Regions from separate parts of the Cupriavidus sp. 10L45 genome, predicted to be linked through region 2. Evidence: riboswitches for the same ligand, from Rfam matches in the RefSeq annotation. Region 2 holds a riboswitch; the other holds the start of a gene.
The links. A riboswitch is a leader RNA that binds a small molecule or an ion and turns the genes downstream of it on or off. The one in region 2 is predicted to bind glycine.
Positions count from the first base shown of each region.

Region 1 (8,932 bases), on a different contig from region 2:
GGGCGCCGGGTCTCCGGCACGCCCAGCGTTTCCTCGAGCACAGTGAGGAAGGCCCGCACGCTCGGCGGCATCAGCTTGCGCGCGGGCATCAGCACGTACACCTTCAGCGGCGACGACGTATAGCCGGGCAGCACGCGCACCAGTTGGCCGTGCACCAGATGCTCGTGCACGAAGCGGGGCGACATGCGCGCCACGCCCAGCCCATCCAGCGCGGCCTTGAGCCGGACTTCAGCGTTATGCGTGGAGATGCGCGGCGAGACGTCCATGGCGAAGGTTTCCACCCCATCGCGCAGGAATTCCCATTGCACATCGTCGAGGTTGCCGAGCGTCGGCCAGCCCTTCAGGTCCTGCGGCGCGCGCGGCAGACCGTGCTCGCGGATCAGCGCGGGCGCCGCATAGAACGCACGCTCGATCAGCACCACGCGCTTGCTCGCGAACGAGCTGTCGTGGAGGTTGGTGTCGGTCATGACGAAGGCGAGGTCATAGCCGTGGCGAATCAGGTCGGGCTGGTCCCAGCTCATGTCCAGTTCCACATGCAGCGACGGGTGCAGCTTAAGTAACCTGGAGAGCGAGGCGGACAGGTGCTGCGAACCCACCTCGTAAGGCGTGGCGATGCGCAGCGTGCCGCTGACCTCGGCACTCACCGAGGCGGCCTCGGCGCTGATCTCGCGCAACTCGCCAAACAGGGGCGCCACGCGGTCATAGAGCTGCTGGCCGCGCTGGGTCACGCGCACGCGCCGCGTGGTCCGCTCGAACAGGCGCACACCAAGCTGGGTTTCCAGCCGGGCAACCGCCGCGCTGGCCGATGACTTGGGCACTTCCGCCAGTTCGGCGCCCTGCGTGAAGCCGCCCCCTTCCACCACGCGGCAGAAGATTTCCCAGTCTTTCCAGTCGATCGATTTCATGCAGACACCTTCGTCACCCACGCCGTGTGGGCGAGGCGGAATTGTCCCACAGCCCGGACAATCCCGCTGCCGACGTTCACGCCGATAGCCGCCGCGCCGGGCGGCGCGCACGGCATTTGATGCAGGTCATCGTGCGGGAAAACATTGATTGGGAATTGTTCTTGTTACCGCGTACGATTCCGGCATCCGCCCCGGATGGGGCTTCTTGCGGGAGCTGCAATGCTGAAAGTGGCCGTACTTCTCATCGCCGGTGCGTTTTCCACGGGGGCCTTCGCGGGCGCCAAGTGCGACAAGCATCCGAAGTCCGAATGGATGCCCGAGGCCGACGCCAAGGCCAAGATCGCGGCCCAGGGCTACAACATCAAGAAGTTCAAGGTGGACGGCAACTGCTACGAGATCTATGGCACCACCAAGGACGGCAAGAAGGCCGAGATCTACTTCGACACGAAGACGCTCGACATCGTGAAGTCCGAGATCGAGAAGTAAGCATGTCGGTGCCGGCCGGCCAGCTGCGCAATACCACCACGCTCCGCGTCTGGGACGTGGTGGTGCGGCTCACGCACTGGAGCGTGGCGGCCATCGTCTGCTACGACCTCATCGACGATTCCGGCGACCAGATGCACCGCGTGCTGGGCTACGTGGCCGCCGGACTTGTGCTGTTTCGCATTCTCTGGGGCTTCATCGGCAGCGAACACGCGCGCTTCCGCGCCTGGCTGCCGCGCCCCGCCGGCGTGCTGGCCCATGCCCGGGCCATGGCCCGGCGCCGCACGCCGCGCTTCATCAGCCACACCCCGCTCGGCGCGGTGATGATGCTGGCGATGTGGACCCTGATCCTGCTGCTCGCCGTTACCGGCTGGCTCTCCCGCTTCGACGCGTTCTGGGGCGAGGACTGGCCCATCGACATCCATCGCTGGCTCTCCAACACGCTGCTCGGGCTGGTGGTGGTGCACGCGCTGGTGGCTATCATCGCCAGCGTGGCCGGCAAGGAAAACCTGATTGGCGCGATGATTACCGGCCGCAAGCCGCGCAGCCTCGACTAGCCGGGGGTTGCTGAGGCGGCGATGCCCGTGGCATAGTGCCCCCGTCGTACCCGTTTTACCCGCGTTATCGGGAGAGACTGTGCCTGCCGCCCGGCAGGCCGGCGCCGAAGGAGCAACCGCCCCGGAAACTCTCAGGCCAAAGGACCGGTAACGCCATTGCACTCTGAAGAACCCCGGCTCGCGTCAGCCGACGGTACCGAAGGAGCAAGCGATGCGCCCGCGCGCATCGTGAATCTCTCAGGTCAAGGACAGAGGGGGCGTGCGTCGCGCATGGTGCGCCACGTACCCCCCATCCACGACGTCCTGGAAGACCTGACAACATGAAGACAATCGCTGTCATCGGCGGTGGCATCACCGGCGTGACGACCGCTTACGCCCTCGCCAAACGTGGTTTCGCGGTCACACTGCTCGAGCGCCATCGCTACGCCGCCATGGAAACCTCGTTCGCCAATGGCGGCCAGCTCTCCGCGTCGAACGCCGAGGTCTGGACCCACCGCTCCACGCTGGTCAAGGGCATCAAGTGGATGCTCCGCAACGACGCGCCGCTGCTCGTGGACCCCCGCCCCACCTGGCACAAGCTGAGCTGGTTCGCCGAGTTCATCGCCGCCATGCCGCACTACCGGGCCAACACGATCGAGACCGCCCGCCTGGCCATCGCCGCCCGCGCGCACCTGTTCGGCTGGGCCGAGGCGGAAGGCATCGACTTCGATCTCAAGCGGCAGGGCATCCTCCATATCTACCGGGACAAGGCCGGCTTCGACCATGCCGGCGAGGTCTCCACGCTGTTGGCCGAAGGCGGCCTGCCGCGCCGCGCGGTCACGCCCGAGGAAATGCGTGCGATCGAGCCGACGCTGGCCGGCCAGTACTACGGCGGTTACTACACCGAGAGCGACGCCACCGGCGACATCCACAAGTTCACCTCCGGCCTGGCCGCGGCGGCCCAGCGGCTGGGCGTGGTCACGCGCTACAGCCAGGACGTGCAGGTGGTCAACTCGGACGGCCGCACGGTCACCATCACCGTCCGCGACGGTAATCAGACAAGTTCGACAACCTTCGACGCCGTAGTGGTCTGCGCCGGCGTGGCCAGCCGGCAGTTCGCCACGCAACTGGGCGACCGCGTGAACATCTACCCGGTGAAGGGCTATTCGATCACGGTGAACTTGCCCGACGCCGCCAGCCAGACTGCGGCGCCCACGGTCAGCCTGCTCGACGACGAGACCAAGCTCGTGACCAGCCGGCTCGGCGTGGACCGTTTCCGCGTGGCCGGCACGGCCGAGTTCAACGGCATCGACCGCGACATCCGCGCGGACCGCATCCGGCCCCTGATCGACTGGGTCAACACCTGCTTCCCCAGCGTGAGCACGCGCAGCGTGGTGCCGTGGGCAGGGCTGCGGCCGATGATGCCGAACATGATGCCGCGCGTGGGGCGCGGACGGCAGGCCAACGTGTTCTACAACACGGGCCACGGGCATCTGGGGTGGACGTTGTCGGCGGTGACGGCCGAGATGGTGGGCGATGTCATCCGGCAGGCGGCGGTACCGCGTGCTTTCTCCCCTCTCCCGCTTGCGGGAGAGGGGTTGGGGGAGAGGGCCGGCGTGACCGGACGCGATATCGCTGCCTGAACCGCCAGCCCTCTCCCCCGCCCCTCTCCCTGAGGGAGAGGGGAGACAACCATCGCGCCAACGAAAAAGGCCCCGCTTGCGCGGGGCCTTTTTCTTCAATCTTGGTGCCCAGGAGAGGACTCGAACCTCCACAGTGTTGCCACCGCTAGGACCTGAACCTAGTGCGTCTACCAATTCCGCCACCTGGGCAAGGTGAGCGGCGCATTCTACAGGAGCTTGCGGATTTTGCAAGCCCCTGCGCGTGCCACTATGCCTGCAGGCCCATGTAGATCTTCCCGTCCTGGACGAAGCGATTGCGCCCGGCGCGCTTGGCCTGGTACATCGCGCTGTCCGCGCGGTGCAGCAGCGGCTCCAGCCGTGGCGCGTCCGGCACCGTACAGGCCGCGCCCACGCTAATCGTGACGAAGGGCTGCACTGGCGTGCCGTTGTGCGGGATCTCCAGGTCGCGCACCGCCGCCACCATGCGGCGCGCCACGTTGCGCGTCTCGTCCTGCGAGGCGTCCGGCAGCACCACCGCGAATTCCTCGCCGCCCAGCCGCGCGCAGAACTGCTCGCCCACCAGCACGCTGGTCAGCGCGGTCGCCACCCGGCGCAGGCAATCGTCGCCGCAGGGGTGGCCGTACAGGTCGTTGTATTGCTTGAAAAGGTCCACGTCGAGAATCAGCAGCCCGATCGGCTCGCCCGCCTCGTAGGCCCGGGTCACGGCCAGCAGCGACTCGCGCTGGAAGAAACGCCGGTTGGGGATGCCGGTCAGCGCGTCGATGTCGAGGTCCGCCTCCACGCGCGAGAGCTTCGCCTCGGTCTGGCCGAGCTGGGCCGTCAGCGCCAGTTCGCGCGACTGGTAGCGGCTGATGTCGCGCATGAAGACCAGCGTGCCGATGCGCTTGCCGTCCAGCCGCATCACCGGCTCCGCCGTCACCTCGTAGTGCGCGCCCTGGGGAATGTAGGGGATGGCGCCGACGTCGGCCCCCGCCTCGCGCGGCTGGCGCAGCGCCTCGTCCCATACGGCCGGCATCGGCTGCCCCCGGCGCAGGTCGGGCACCAGCCGCAGGGCGGCCGGGTTGAACTCGACGAGCCGCCCCTTCGCGTCGACGATCACGCAGCCGTCGCCAATCGTGTCGAACACGCGCAGCCGCGCGTAGTGGCCGATGTCGTCCAGATGGGTACGCAGCGCACAGATCCAGACCACCACCGTCATCAGGGAAAACGTGGCCGGGGTCAGGTCGCCGCCGAGCGGGCTGGTCCAGCGCTGCAGGTAGGCCATGTGGGTGAGCAGCGGCAAGGTGAAGCTGCTGGCCACGATGGCCCGGCCCCCCCGGGTCAGCGCCGCATTGGGCACCTCGGCCGTGAGCAGGAAAACCAGGCTTAGCAGCAGCATGAAGTAGGTCCACGCCGCCACCACCACGTAGCCGGGGCCATGGTGGAAGATCGCGCCCGGCGAGACGCCGGCCGGCATCAGGTCGATGCGCGTCCAGATCAGGTGATGCCGCTCGTTGGTCAGCACCATCACCACCGACGCCACGGCGGCCAGCACCGGCAGCCACAGGCGCGACCACGGCACCACGTAGCGCGGCCGGCTCAGGTGGATCATCGCCACCAGCCAGCCGATGGGCACCATCACGATGCCCGCGTACTGGGCCTTGGCCCAGAAGATGCGCCCGTCCAGATCGGTCGAGCTGACTTCGAGCAGCCGGCCGCCGCTCCAGATGGCCACGCCGCCGGCCAGCACGAGGAAAGCCTTGATCGTGGGATCGTCGCGGCGCGGCCAGGTGGCGATAACCATGCCCACGCTGCACACCACGGCTATGGTCAGGCAAAGGACAAGAGGGTACGAGGGCATGAGAACGGCGGGGAACCTGATAATAGCCGCCGCGCCCGACATGGCGGAGGCGCCCCATTATAGGGGCTAGCCGGGGCGCCACCCCATCGCCCTCACTTACTTGGAGCGGCTGCGGTCCCCGCCGCGCGAGTCCATGATGATCATGGTGCGGTCCAGCACGCCGGCGTCATCGAAATAGACGCTGAAGTGCGCCGGCAGGTTGCCGGCCATGTACATCCGATAGCTCCATGCCTCGCGCTTCATCAGGGCGAAGTACTGCACCGGCTCGCGCGGGAGGCCGAAGCGCTCGGCGATGTCGCGCTTGGTCCAGACCCCGGGGCGCGCCTCGTAGATCTCCTTCTCGGTCAGGGTCTGGCGGAAGCCGGCCAGCTTGCCGGCGGCGTCGAAGTCGGCCGCGTAGACCTCGAAGCCGTAGGGCTGCTTGGAATAGATCCAGCGCTGGGTGCCGTCGGCCAGTTGGTAGGTCTCGGTCGGGTTGCCGAATGTCTCGCGTACCGAGCTTTGCGGGCTGCCGAGCATCGACTGGGCGGTCTGCACCGGCTGGAGCGTGGCGCAGCCGCCGAGGACCACGGCGGCCAGGGCGGCAAGGAGGGCGACGCGGACGGCGCGCCCGGAAATCGGGTTGGGCATGGCATGTCTCCAGAGTCCATGCCAAGCATAGCCCAGCCGGCCGAACTCAGCGTTGCGGCTGCGGCCAGCCCGCGCGGACGATCTCCCGGTCGTCGATCGGCCAGTGCAGCGCGGCGGCTACCACCCCGAGCGCCATCGCCCCCATCCACACCAGGTCGTAGGAGCGCGTGGCCTCGAACACCACCCCGCCCAGCCAGACCCCGAGGAACGAGCCAAGCTGATGGCCGAAGAACACGAAGCCGAACAGCGTGGTGATGTAGCGCACGCCGAAGACCTGCGAGACGATGCCGCTGGTCAGCGGCACGGTGCCGAGCCAGAGGAAGCCCATCACCGCCGCAAACCCGTAAAGCGTGGCGGCGCTGAGGGGCAGCAGCACGAACAGCGCCATCGCCGCCGTTCGTACCAAATAGATACCGGCCAGCAGATACTTGCGCGAATGCCGCCCGCCCAGCACGCCGAACCAGTACGTCCCGGCGATATTGGCCAGCGCGATGATCGCCAGCGCCGCCATGCCTTCGGACGGCTGCATGCCCTTGTCCCGCAGGTAGGCCGGCAGGTGATTGGCGATAAAAGCCAACTGAAAGCCACATGCAAGGAAGCCGAGGTTGAGCAGCCAGAAGCCCGAATGGCGGAAGGCCTCGCGCACCGCCCCGAGCAGCGGCGGCTGGGCGCCCCCGGCACCGGCACCGCTGGCGGGGTGCGTCCGATCCTGGAATGGCAGCGCCAGCGGGAGCATGGCGGCGGCGGTCACGGCCAGGATCACCAGCGCGCCGCGCCAGCCGGCCTGGAGGATCATCACCTGCGCGCCCGGCACCAGCAGGAACTGGCCGATGCCACCCATCGCTCCGGCGAGCCCCAGCGCCCGGCTGCGCTGCGCCGGCGCGATCATCCGGCTCAAGGCGCCGTAGACCACGCCGAAGGTGGTGCCGGACAGCGCCACGCCCACGCACAGCCCCGCCGACCAGACGAAGGCCGCCGGCGTGGCCGCCTGTGCCATCAGGAACAGGCCGACCGCGTACAGCGCCAGCCCGGCCAGCATCACCCGGGCGGAGCCGAAGCGGTCCGCCACCATGCCCGTGAAGGGCTGGGCCAGCCCCCAGGTCAGGTTCTGCACGGCCATGGCGAAGGCGAAGGTCTCGCGCGTCCAGCCCCGGTCCGTGACGATCGGCAGCATGAACAGGCCCTGCACGTGGCGCGCACCGAGCGCCAGCCCCATCACCAGCCCGCCGGCCAGCAGCAGGAACCAGGCGGTGCGCCACCAGGGTGGCGAACCGGTCGGCAATGCGCCGGCGGCATGGGAGGCGGGGCGTTGGGTCATGTCGGGAGGATGGGACGATCGGGTTGGGAGATCGCTCTATTTCAGGCGATCGGGGGCGCAGGCTCAAGCGACATTTCCGCCCTCCTGCCATGCGTGGTGGTCATGGCAGCGGGGGCCGAGCCGTGCTTTAATCCCAACACCTTCCCCACCCATCCCGCCATGTCCGTCCCGCTCGCCCGGCTGTTCCCGCTCGATCTGCTCAGGGGCTTCGTGGCCGTGGGCCGGCGCATGAGCATCACCCAGGCAGCGGACGACCTGTGCCTGACGCAGTCCGCCGTCAGCCGGCAGATCCGCGCGCTGGAAGACCACCTCCAGGTTCGGCTGTTCGTGCGCCAGCATCGCGGCGTGGCCTTCACGCCCGAAGGCGAGCGGCTGTTCCGCAGCGCAGATGGCGCGGTGCAGCAACTCCAGGACGTGGCCGGCGAACTGCGCAAGCGCGATGGCCGCCAGCCGGTGACCGTGACGGCCAGCATCGGCGTGGCGGGGCTGTGGCTGCTGCCGCGCCTGGGCAGCCTGCAGCGCGCCCATCCGCAGTTGGACGTGCGGCTCTCCGCCAGCAACCAGATCAGCGACCTGCGCGCGGACGGCATCGACCTCGCCATCCGCTATTGCCGCGAGGCCGACGCCGCGGCGGACGCGATCCGCCTGTTCGACGAGACCATCGCCCCGGTCGCCCATCCCTCGCTCGGCGCGCACCGGCTGACCGCCGTGGAAGACCTCGCCCAGCTGCCCCTGCTGGAATTCGATGACCCGCGCCCGTGGCTGCACTGGCGCAGCTGGCTCGGCGCGCACGGCTACCGGCAGGCCAGCCGGCGCGGCATCCTGCGATTCAACCAATATGACCAGATGATTCACGCGGCGCTGGCCGGCCAGGGCGTGGCGCTCGGGCGGCTGGAACTGATCCAGCCGCTGATCGCGGGCGGGCAACTGGCGGTCGTCGATATGCCCGGCGCCGCGCTGGCCAGCCCCAACGCCTTCTGGCTGATCCACGCCACCGACCACCCACGCGAAGACGTGGCGCGCGTGGCCGCCTGGATTCGCGCCGAGGCGGCCCGGGTGGCGCCCGCCTCAGCGCAGCGGCAGGCTGTGCCAGCGCCACCGGGCCCGTAGCGGCGGGGCAGGCGGGGCGATGACCCGGCACACGGTCACGGCGCCATGGCCCAGCGCGGTCAGGAAATAGGTGGCGTCCTCGGTCACGCGGTGCCGCTGGCCAGCCGTCAGCACGATATCGGGCGAGCGCCGCGGCCGGGCACCTTCCAGCGTCAGCCACAGCGTGCCCCCGGCGCAGGCCAGTTCGGCCCCGGCGCGCAAGGCCATGGGCAGGCAGTCATTCTCGATCATCAGGGTGTAGGTCATCATGGGCTCCGGCAACGCTTTTATCGTCGCCGACCGGCCGGGCCGGTGCCATGAGGGTTGCGGCGCGCTGGCATGACTTTCGCGCCGACTTTTACGCTGACTTTCGCGCACCGGCTGTCAACTTCCGGCTGGAGATGCCGATAGAATGCGGTGTCGGCGCGCATTCCGCGCCGTCTTGCCACCGATTGCCATGGACCCGATTTCGTTCGAATTTGTCACCG
Region 1 is NZ_JBFTJC010000002.1:426,075-435,006, reverse strand. It holds gene AC1DFU_RS05430 (LysR family transcriptional regulator) at 1-905, opposite strand, end outside; gene AC1DFU_RS05425 (PepSY domain-containing protein) at 1,125-1,391, shown strand; gene AC1DFU_RS05420 (cytochrome b/b6 domain-containing protein) at 1,394-1,945, shown strand; glycine riboswitch at 2,004-2,102, shown strand; gene AC1DFU_RS05415 (D-amino acid dehydrogenase) at 2,266-3,567, shown strand; tRNA gene AC1DFU_RS05410 (tRNA-Leu) at 3,670-3,756, opposite strand; gene AC1DFU_RS05405 (diguanylate cyclase domain-containing protein) at 3,815-5,407, opposite strand; gene AC1DFU_RS05400 (hypothetical protein) at 5,504-6,037, opposite strand; gene AC1DFU_RS05395 (MFS transporter) at 6,084-7,355, opposite strand; gene AC1DFU_RS05390 (LysR substrate-binding domain-containing protein) at 7,515-8,465, shown strand; gene AC1DFU_RS05385 (DUF2917 domain-containing protein) at 8,424-8,714, opposite strand; gene AC1DFU_RS05380 (hypothetical protein) at 8,902-8,932, shown strand, end outside.
Region 1: it holds a riboswitch for glycine, as region 2 does, so the genes downstream of both, AC1DFU_RS05415 (D-amino acid dehydrogenase) here and gcvT (glycine cleavage system aminomethyltransferase GcvT) in region 2, are expected to answer to the same signal.

Region 2 (8,932 bases):
CGCGTGAGCGGCGTGCGCAGGTCGTGCGAGACCGCCGCCAGGAAGCGCGACTGCTGCGCCAGCTGCGTGCGGATGCGTTGCTGCATCAGGTTCAGCGCCTTGGTGGCGGCGCGCGCTTCGGCCGGACCCGCATCATCGTCGAGTGGCGGGGCGTGCACATCCTGGGCCAGCCGGTTCGCACCGGTGGCCAGCCGCTGCACCGGCCGCGCGAGCAATCGCGCGCCCACCCACGACGAAATCACGATGGCGATGAACTGGAAGATCAGGCCAGGATGCAGGGGCCAGAGTCCGTGCCAGGGGGGGAAGTGGCGCTGCGGTCCGGGCGGCTCCCCGCGCCGGTCGGGATGGCCGGGACGGAACATGCCGCGCTCCCCGGCCGGGCCGCCCTCGCCCGCCTCCTCGTCTTCCTCGAAACGCGGGCCGCGCTGCGACGGCTGGGGGCGGTGGAATGGCTTGCCGGCGGCGGCGGCCTCCGAGGCCGCCTCGCGCATGCGTTCCTCCCAGCGCGGCGAGCCGGGGCGCGGGAACAGGCCCTCGATGACGGTCACGCCAAGCACGTGCACGGCCACCATGATCGCGGCCATGACCAGGAACAGCCGCAGGAACATCGAATCGAAAAGGTGGCGCCGCATGGTGGGGTCTGTCCGGACGCCGGCGGTGGCGTTCGGCGGCGGGGGGGACGCGGCCATGCGTCAGGAATCCACGTTGACCGTGAAGACGTAGCCCTCGCCCCGCACCGTGCGGATCAGCGCCGAGTCGCGCGGATCGTCGCGCAGTTTCTGGCGCAGGCGCGAGACCAGCAGGTCGATGCTGCGATCGAACACGTCGAGGTCGCGACCGCGTGCCTGGTTGATGAGCAGTTCGCGATCCAGCACGCGGTTCGGGTGCTCGATGAAGGTCAGCAACAGGCGGAACTCGGCGTTCGACAGCGGCACGACCGTGTCTTCCTCGTCGAGCAACTGGCGCAGCGTGGTGTTGAGCCGCCACGCGCCAAACTTGACCTCGTGCCCCGCCGGGGTAGGTGCTGAACGACGCACATCGGCCCGGCTGCGCCGCAGCACCGTGTGGATGCGCGCCACCAGTTCACGCATCTCGAACGGCTTGGTCACGTAGTCGTCCGCCCCCACCTCGAGTCCGACCACACGGTCGGCCAGTTCGGCGCGGGCGGTCAGCATGATTACGGGGATGTCCGTGCGCTCGCGGATCTCGCGACACAGCGTCAGGCCGTTCTCGCCGGGCAGCGAGAGGTCCAGGATGACCAGGTCATAGTGATGCTGCGCCATGGCCGTGCGCATCGACGCCCCGCCTTCGGCCCCATCGGCCGCCATGCCGAACGTGGCCAGGTATTCGGCCAGCATGGCGCGGATCTGGGGATCGTCGTCGACGATCAGCAGGCGGGTAGGCAAGGCGGGAGTGAGGTCCATGGCAAAGCGGGAGGGATGGGAAACGCCGGCGGGCGAGGGCCTGCGCAACGACCGGCGGTCAACTGTACCAGTTTGCAATATTCGCGCTGTGGCGGCTTTGTATCAGGTTCGATACGTGCGCTGTGGATAACTTCGCCTGACAAAACGACGCCCCCGGCACTGCCGCGCCGGGAGCGTTCAACAGGGAAGAGCCAGGCACGCAAGCGTACCCAGCCGCACCGCTAACCGAAGGGCAGGCGCGGCACGGCGCCAGTCGCCGAGGCGTCTGACGCGTCGCCATATTAGAAAGCGCGAGGCGCGCGGTCTTGTCTGCCTTGTATCGGCCGTGATGCTTGGTAGGGGATGCGACTCAACCCGTCACCGGCTTGCCGGGTGCGCCCGGCGTACCCAGCAGCGCCTTGAGATTGGCCAGCCGGTCCTTGGGGCTCATGGCCGGGGTCTCGTCGACGGGAGCCGGCGCTTCTTCGAGTTTCATTTCGGCGATGAAGCGCGAGGGTTCGCAGGAGTAGGTGTCCCGGGCGCGTTTGCGCTTCTTGCACCAGCTGATCTGGAGGCTGCGCTGGGCGCGGGTGATGCCAACGTACATCAGCCGGCGCTCTTCCTCGATCTTCTCGTCGCTCATGTCTTCGTCCTCGCGCGCGTGGGGCAGGATGCCCTCCTCCACGCCCACCAGGAACACGTGCGGATATTCGAGGCCCTTGGACGCGTGGAGCGTGGAGAGCCGCACCGCGTCCGGGTCTTCCTCGCGGCCTTCGAGCATGCTCATCAGCGCCACGGTCTGTGTCAGTTCGAGCAGGTTCTTGCCTTCGTCGCCAAAGCCGTCGGCGTTGTCGAAGCCGGTGGCCTCGCCCTCCCCGGCCTCGGGTTCCGGGCGCGTGCCCTTGCGCTTGAGCCAGTCGAGGAATTCAAGCGTATTGGTCCAGCGCGACTGGGCCTGGCGCTCGTCGAAGGTATCGTACAAGTACGATTCATAGTGGATGCCGGCCATCATGTCGTCGAGCAGCACGGTGGCCGGATCGGTCTTGGCGCGGTCCGCCAGGCGCACCATCGACTCGCAGAACACGCGCAGCGGCTCCAGCTGGCGCGGCTGGAGCTTGCCTTCGATGCCGCCCATCATGGCGGCCTCGAACAGCGACACCTTGGCCTGCCCCGCGAACGTGCCGAGCGCCTCCAGCGTGGTGTTGCCCACGCCGCGCTTGGGCGTGGTGATGGCGCGGATGAACGCGGGATCGTCGTCCGGATTGGCGATCAGCCGCAGGTAGGCGCAGATGTCCTTGATCTCCGCCTTGTCGAAGAAGCTCTGGCCGCCGGACAGCACGTACGGAATCCGCTCGCGCCGCAGGATCTGCTCGAACAGCCGCGCCTGATGGTTACCGCGATACAGGATGGCGTAGTCGCGGAACTGCGCGCGGCGCTCGAACTTGTGGGCGGACAGGCGGAACACCACGGACTCGGCCTCGTGCTCCTCGTCGTTCATCGGATGGATGGCGATGGGGTCGCCCATGCCGTGCTCCGACCACAGCTTCTTGTCGAACAGCTTGGGATTGTTGGCGATGACCGCGTTGGCCGCCTCCAGGATGCGCACCGTCGAGCGGTAGTTCTGTTCGAGCTTGACGACCTTGAGGTCCGGGAAATCGGTCTGCAGGCCGCGCAGGTTGTCCAGCGTGGCGCCGCGCCAGCCGTAGATGGCCTGGTCGTCGTCGCCCACGGCCGTGAACGCCGGCGCGCGCAGGTGCGAGCCGCCGGCCAGCAGCTTGAGCAGCGCGTACTGGCAGGCGTTGGTGTCCTGGTATTCGTCGACGAGGAAGTAGCGCAGGCGGTTCTGCCATTTCAGGCGCACGGCCTCGTCGCGCGCGAACAGCTCGGCGGGCAGGCGGATCAGGTCGTCGAAATCCACCGCCTGGTAGGCGTGCAGCGTGGCCACGTAATTGCGGTAGACCATGGCGGCCTGGTGCTCGTCGGCATTGGCGGCCTGGGCCAGCGCGGTCTCCGGATCGATCATGCCGTTCTTCCACAGCGAGATCGTGCCCTGCACGCTACGGATCAGCTTCTTGTCCGTGGTGGCGAGCTGCTCCTGCACCAGTCCGAAGCAGTCGTCCGAATCCATGATCGAGAACTGCGGCTTCAGGCCGACGTGCTCCGCCTCCATCCGCAAAATCTGCACGCCGAGCGAGTGGAAGGTACAGACGGTGAGCTGCTTGAGCGGAATCCGCTTGCCCTCGCGCGTGGTCTTGCCCTCCATCAGCTTGCCGATGCGCTCCTGCATCTCTTTCGCCGCCTTGTTCGTGAAGGTGACGGCGGCGATGTGACGCGGCTCGAAGCCCTTGTCCTCGATCAGGTGGGCGATCTTTTGCGTGATGACGCGCGTCTTGCCGGACCCGGCGCCCGCGAGGACGAGGCAGGGCCCGTCCAGATAGCGAACGGCTTCGGATTGGGCGGCGTTGAGTCCGTGGGTCATAGGTGGGCGGGTGCCGGATGGCGCACGCTTGGCGGGCGCGCGAAAGGCGTCGATGTTAACACGCAGGGTGGCCTGCGCCGGTGCCTGATGACGGACATCAAGGACGCGAGTGCTACCAGTGTTTCATCGCGGTAACACTTCGTAAAAGTGACGTCCGAGGGGACATCGGGGGCATGGAGATTGCCTCATACGGTCATGCGGGACCGGCTGCGACGCCGTCCTGATGACAAATTCGGCACATTCGGAGGCGATCATGAAAACAATGCGAACCCTGGCGAAAATCACGCTGATCGGTGTCACGCTGGCGGCCTTTGGCGGCTGCGCGGACATGAGCCCCAAGACCCGCAACACCGCCATTGGCGCGGGCGTTGGCGCGCTCGGCGGCGCTGCGCTGACCAACGGCAGCGCGCTCGGCACGGTGGGTGGCGCGGCGGTGGGTGGCGTGGTGGGTAACGTCGTCACGAAGGATCGTTGATCCGGCGCGGGTAGTCCTTACCTCAGGCGGCAGGAATTACAGCCAGCCCCCTCCCCGGCGCCTAGCAAGGTGGCGTCGGCGCCGCGTTGACAAAGGTCAACCCGTCCCGTACATTCACGCGCATCCAACCGGGAGAGCGCGCAGCCATTGCGCCGCCGAAGGGGTATCACCCGAAAACTCTCAGGCACCACGGACCGGTCGGATCGGCATGCAACATGCACACGATGCATGCCGCACTCTGGAGAGCGACACCCGCCCGTGCCAACGCATGGCGAGCGTGTCCACCGAAGGGGCGCGCGATGCGGCAAGCTGCATCGTAATCTCTCAGGTATCGAGGACAGAGGGGTCATCCGCCGCGGCGGATTGGTGGCATTGCCATCGATCCCCACGGCGGATGACCCTTTTTTCGTTTTCGCTGCCGTATTCGCTCCAGAGGATTTCCCATGACGCTCCAGGCCACGCCCCTTAACGCCATCCACCGCTCGCTCGGTGCCCGCATGGTCGATTTCGGCGGCTGGGACATGCCGGTCAACTACGGCTCCCAGATCGAGGAACACAACGCGGTGCGCGGCGATGCCGGCATGTTCGATGTCTCGCACATGTGCGTGGTGGACCTGTCCGGCCCCAACACGCGCGCCTTCCTGCGCGGCCTGCTGGCCAACAATGTCGACAAGCTCCAGACCCCGGGCAAGGCCCTCTACGCGTGCATGCTCGACGAAAAGGGCGGCGTCATCGACGACCTGATCGTCTATTTCTTCGCCGAAGACCGCTTCCGCCTGGTGGTGAACGCCAGCACGGCGCTGGGCGACATCGAATGGATCACGGCCCGCAACGCGGCCACCGGCAGCGGCGTGACGATCACCCCGCGCCGGGGCGACGTGGCGCCGGCCGGCGTGGGCAAGCTGGCGATCATCGCCGTGCAGGGCCCGAACGCGCGCGCCAAGGTGCATGAGGCCTTCCCGTCGACCCAGCCGGCCGACGCACTCAAGCCGTTCAACGCGGTGGTGGTGCGGGACCCGATGGTCGGCGAGCTGATGGTGGCCCGCACCGGCTACACCGGCGAGGACGGCTTCGAGCTGGTGGTGGAGGCCGAGAACGTGGCCGGCATCTGGGAAAAGCTGCAGTCCGTGGGCGTGCGCCCGGCCGGACTGGGCGCGCGTGACACGCTGCGCCTGGAAGCCGGCATGAACCTGTACGGCCAGGACATGGACATCCACACCTCGCCGCTCGACGCCGGCCTGGCCTGGACCGTCGACCTGCAGAGCGAGCGCGATTTCATCGGCAAGTCGGCGCTGCTGGCAGCCGGACAACATAAGACATTTGCCGGCCTGATCCTGCGCGACAAGGGCGGTGTGCTGCGTGCGCACCAGAAGGTGATCACCCCCGCCGGCGACGGCGAGATCACGAGCGGCACCTTCAGCCCGTCCCTCTCCCAATCCATTGCCTTTGCCCGGCTGCCGCAGGGCGTTGTGCCCGGCACCGAGGTCCAGGTCGAGATTCGTGACCGCAAACTGACCGCGACTGTGGTTAAACTGCCGTTTGTGCGCAATGGCAAGGCACTCGTGAGCTGAGGCATCCGCCCGGCTGACACCAACGGTCGCCATCACGCCTGCCCGGCTGGCCCCGGCAGGCGAACCGAAACAAGACAAACACTGCATTCCCGGAGAATCCGTCATGAATTTCCCTGCTGACCTGAAGTACACCGAATCGCACGAATGGGTGCGCGTTGAAGCCGACGGCACGCTGACGATCGGCATTACCGACCACGCGCAGGACGCGCTGGGCGACATCGTCTTCCTGGAACTGCCCGAAGTGGGCAAGTCGGTCGGCGCCGGCGACGCGCTGGCCGTGGTGGAGTCCGTGAAGGCCGCTTCCGACATCTACGCCCCGGTGGCCGGCGAAGTCATCGCCGTGAACGAGGCCGCCAGCGCCGCGCCGGAATCCGTCAACGCCAACGCCTTCGACGCGTGGCTGTTCAAGCTGAAGCCGGCCAATGGCGACGATGTGAACGGCCTGATGAACGTCGACGCCTACAAGGCCAGCGTCGGCGCCTGACGCGCTGCACCAGCCGTCTCCCGAGCCAGGAGACGGCGCCCGAGATGCCCGCGCGGCGGCCAGGCTGACCACCTGCCGCCCCGCCCCACGAGACACTTGCCATGAACGCCCCTCTTCCCATGAACGCCGCCCAAGGTAGCCGGCCCACGCTGGCCGAACTGGAGGCGCGCGACGCCTTCGCCGCCCGTCATATCGGCCCGGATGCCGCCGAACAGCAACACATGCTCAAGGTGCTCGGCTACGAGACGCGCGCCGCGCTGATCGACGCCGTGGTGCCCGCCGCCATCCGCCGCCGCGACGGCATGCCGCTCGGCGAATTCACCGAGCCGCTGACCGAGGAAGCCGCGCTGGCCAAGCTGCGCGGGCTGGCGAACCAGAACCGCGTGCTCAAGAGCTTCATCGGGCAGGGTTACTACAACACGCTCACGCCGGGCGTCATCCTTCGCAATATCTTCGAGAATCCGGCCTGGTACACGGCCTACACGCCGTACCAGCCCGAGATCTCGCAGGGCCGCCTGGAGGCGATGCTGAACTTCCAGCAGATGGTCACGGACCTGACCGGGCTGGACATCGCCAATGCGTCGATGCTGGACGAAGGCACCGCTGCCGCCGAGGCGATGACGCTGCTCCAGCGCGTGAACAAGCACGCCTCGAACACGTTCTACGTGGCGGACGACGTGCTGCCGCAGACGCTGGAAGTGGTACGCACGCGCGCGCTGCCGCTGGGCATCGAGGTCAAGGTCGGCCCCGCCGCCGAGGCCGCCGGCGCCCATGCCTTCGGCGTGCTGCTGCAATACCCGGGCGTGAACGGCGATGTGGCCGACTACCGTGCCATCGCCGATGCCGTGCACGCCGCTGGCGGGCTGGTGGTGGCGGCGGCGGACCTGCTGGCGCTGACGCTGATCGTCGCGCCGGGCGAATGGGGCGCCGACGTGGCCGTGGGCAACTCGCAGCGCTTTGGCGTGCCGCTCGGCTTCGGCGGCCCGCACGCCGGCTACATGGCCGTGAAGGACGAATTCAAGCGCTCGATGCCGGGCCGTCTGGTGGGCGTGACCATCGACGCGCAGGGCAACAAGGCGTACCGGTTGGCGCTGCAGACGCGCGAGCAGCACATCCGCCGCGAGAAGGCCACGTCGAACATCTGTACCGCGCAGGTGCTGCTGGCCGTGATGGCGTCGATGTACGCCGTGTACCACGGGCCGCAGGGCCTCCAGCGCATTGCCCAGCGCGTGCACCGCCTGACCGCCACGCTGGCTGCCGGCCTGAAGGCGATGGGCGTGACCCCGGTCAACGCCACGTTCTTCGACACCCTGACGCTGGACACCGGCTTCAACACCGAGGCGATCCACGCCGCCGCCACCGCGCGCGGCATCAACCTGCGCCATATCGGCGCCACCCGCGTGGGCATCTCGCTGGACGAGACCGCCTCGCGCGAGGACGTGGTCGCGCTGTGGGAGATCTTCGCGCACGGCAAGCCGGTGCCGGCCTTCGATGCGACCGAGGCCGCCGTCGGCGATGGTTTCCCGGCCGCGCTGGCCCGCCAGAGCGCCTACCTGACGCACCCGGTCTTCAACACGCACCACGCCGAGCACGAGATGCTGCGCTACCTGCGCTCGCTGGCGGACAAGGACCTCGCGCTGGATCGCACCATGATCCCGCTCGGCTCCTGCACCATGAAGCTCAACGCCACCAGCGAGATGATTCCGGTGACGTGGCCCGAGTTCAGCAAGGTCCACCCGTTCGCCCCGCTCGACCAGACCGTGGGCTATCGCGAGATGATCGACCAGCTCGAAGCCATGCTCTGCGCCGCCACCGGCTACGCCGCGGTGAGCCTGCAGCCGAACGCGGGCTCGCAGGGCGAGTACGCCGGCCTGCTGATCATCCAGAAGTACCACGCCAGCCGCGGCGAAGCCCATCGCGACATCTGCCTGATTCCCTCGTCCGCGCACGGCACCAACCCGGCGTCGGCCCAGATGGCCGGCATGAAGGTGGTGGTGGTGGCGTGTGACGCCGACGGCAACGTCGACCTGCAGGATCTGGCGAAGAAGGCCGAGCAGCACAGCCAGAACCTCGCCGCAATCATGATCACCTACCCGTCCACGCACGGCGTGTTCGAGCAGGGCGTGCAGCAGATCTGCGAGATCGTGCACCAGCACGGCGGCCAGGTGTACGTGGATGGCGCCAACATGAACGCGATGGTCGGCACCGCCGCGCCGGGCCAGTTCGGCGGCGATGTCTCGCACCTGAACCTGCACAAGACCTTCTGCATTCCGCACGGCGGTGGCGGCCCCGGCGTGGGCCCCGTGGCCGTGGGCGCACACCTGGCGGACTTCCTGCCGAACCAGGACAGCGTGGGCTATCGCCGCGACGACAACGGCATCGGCGGCGTCTCGGCCGCGCCGTTCGGCTCGGCCAGCATCCTGCCGATTTCGTGGATGTACGTCGCGATGATGGGCTCGGCCGGCCTGACCGCCGCCACCGAGAACGCCATCCTGGCCGCCAACTATGTGGCGCGCCGGC
Region 2 is NZ_JBFTJC010000016.1:46,796-55,727, reverse strand. It holds gene AC1DFU_RS24550 (ATP-binding protein) at 1-632, opposite strand, end outside; gene AC1DFU_RS24545 (response regulator) at 693-1,424, opposite strand; gene AC1DFU_RS24540 (UvrD-helicase domain-containing protein) at 1,774-3,882, opposite strand; gene AC1DFU_RS24535 (glycine zipper 2TM domain-containing protein) at 4,136-4,357, shown strand; glycine riboswitch at 4,477-4,564, shown strand; glycine riboswitch at 4,586-4,708, shown strand; gene gcvT (glycine cleavage system aminomethyltransferase GcvT) at 4,801-5,928, shown strand; gene gcvH (glycine cleavage system protein GcvH) at 6,032-6,412, shown strand; gene gcvP (aminomethyl-transferring glycine dehydrogenase) at 6,514-8,932, shown strand, end outside.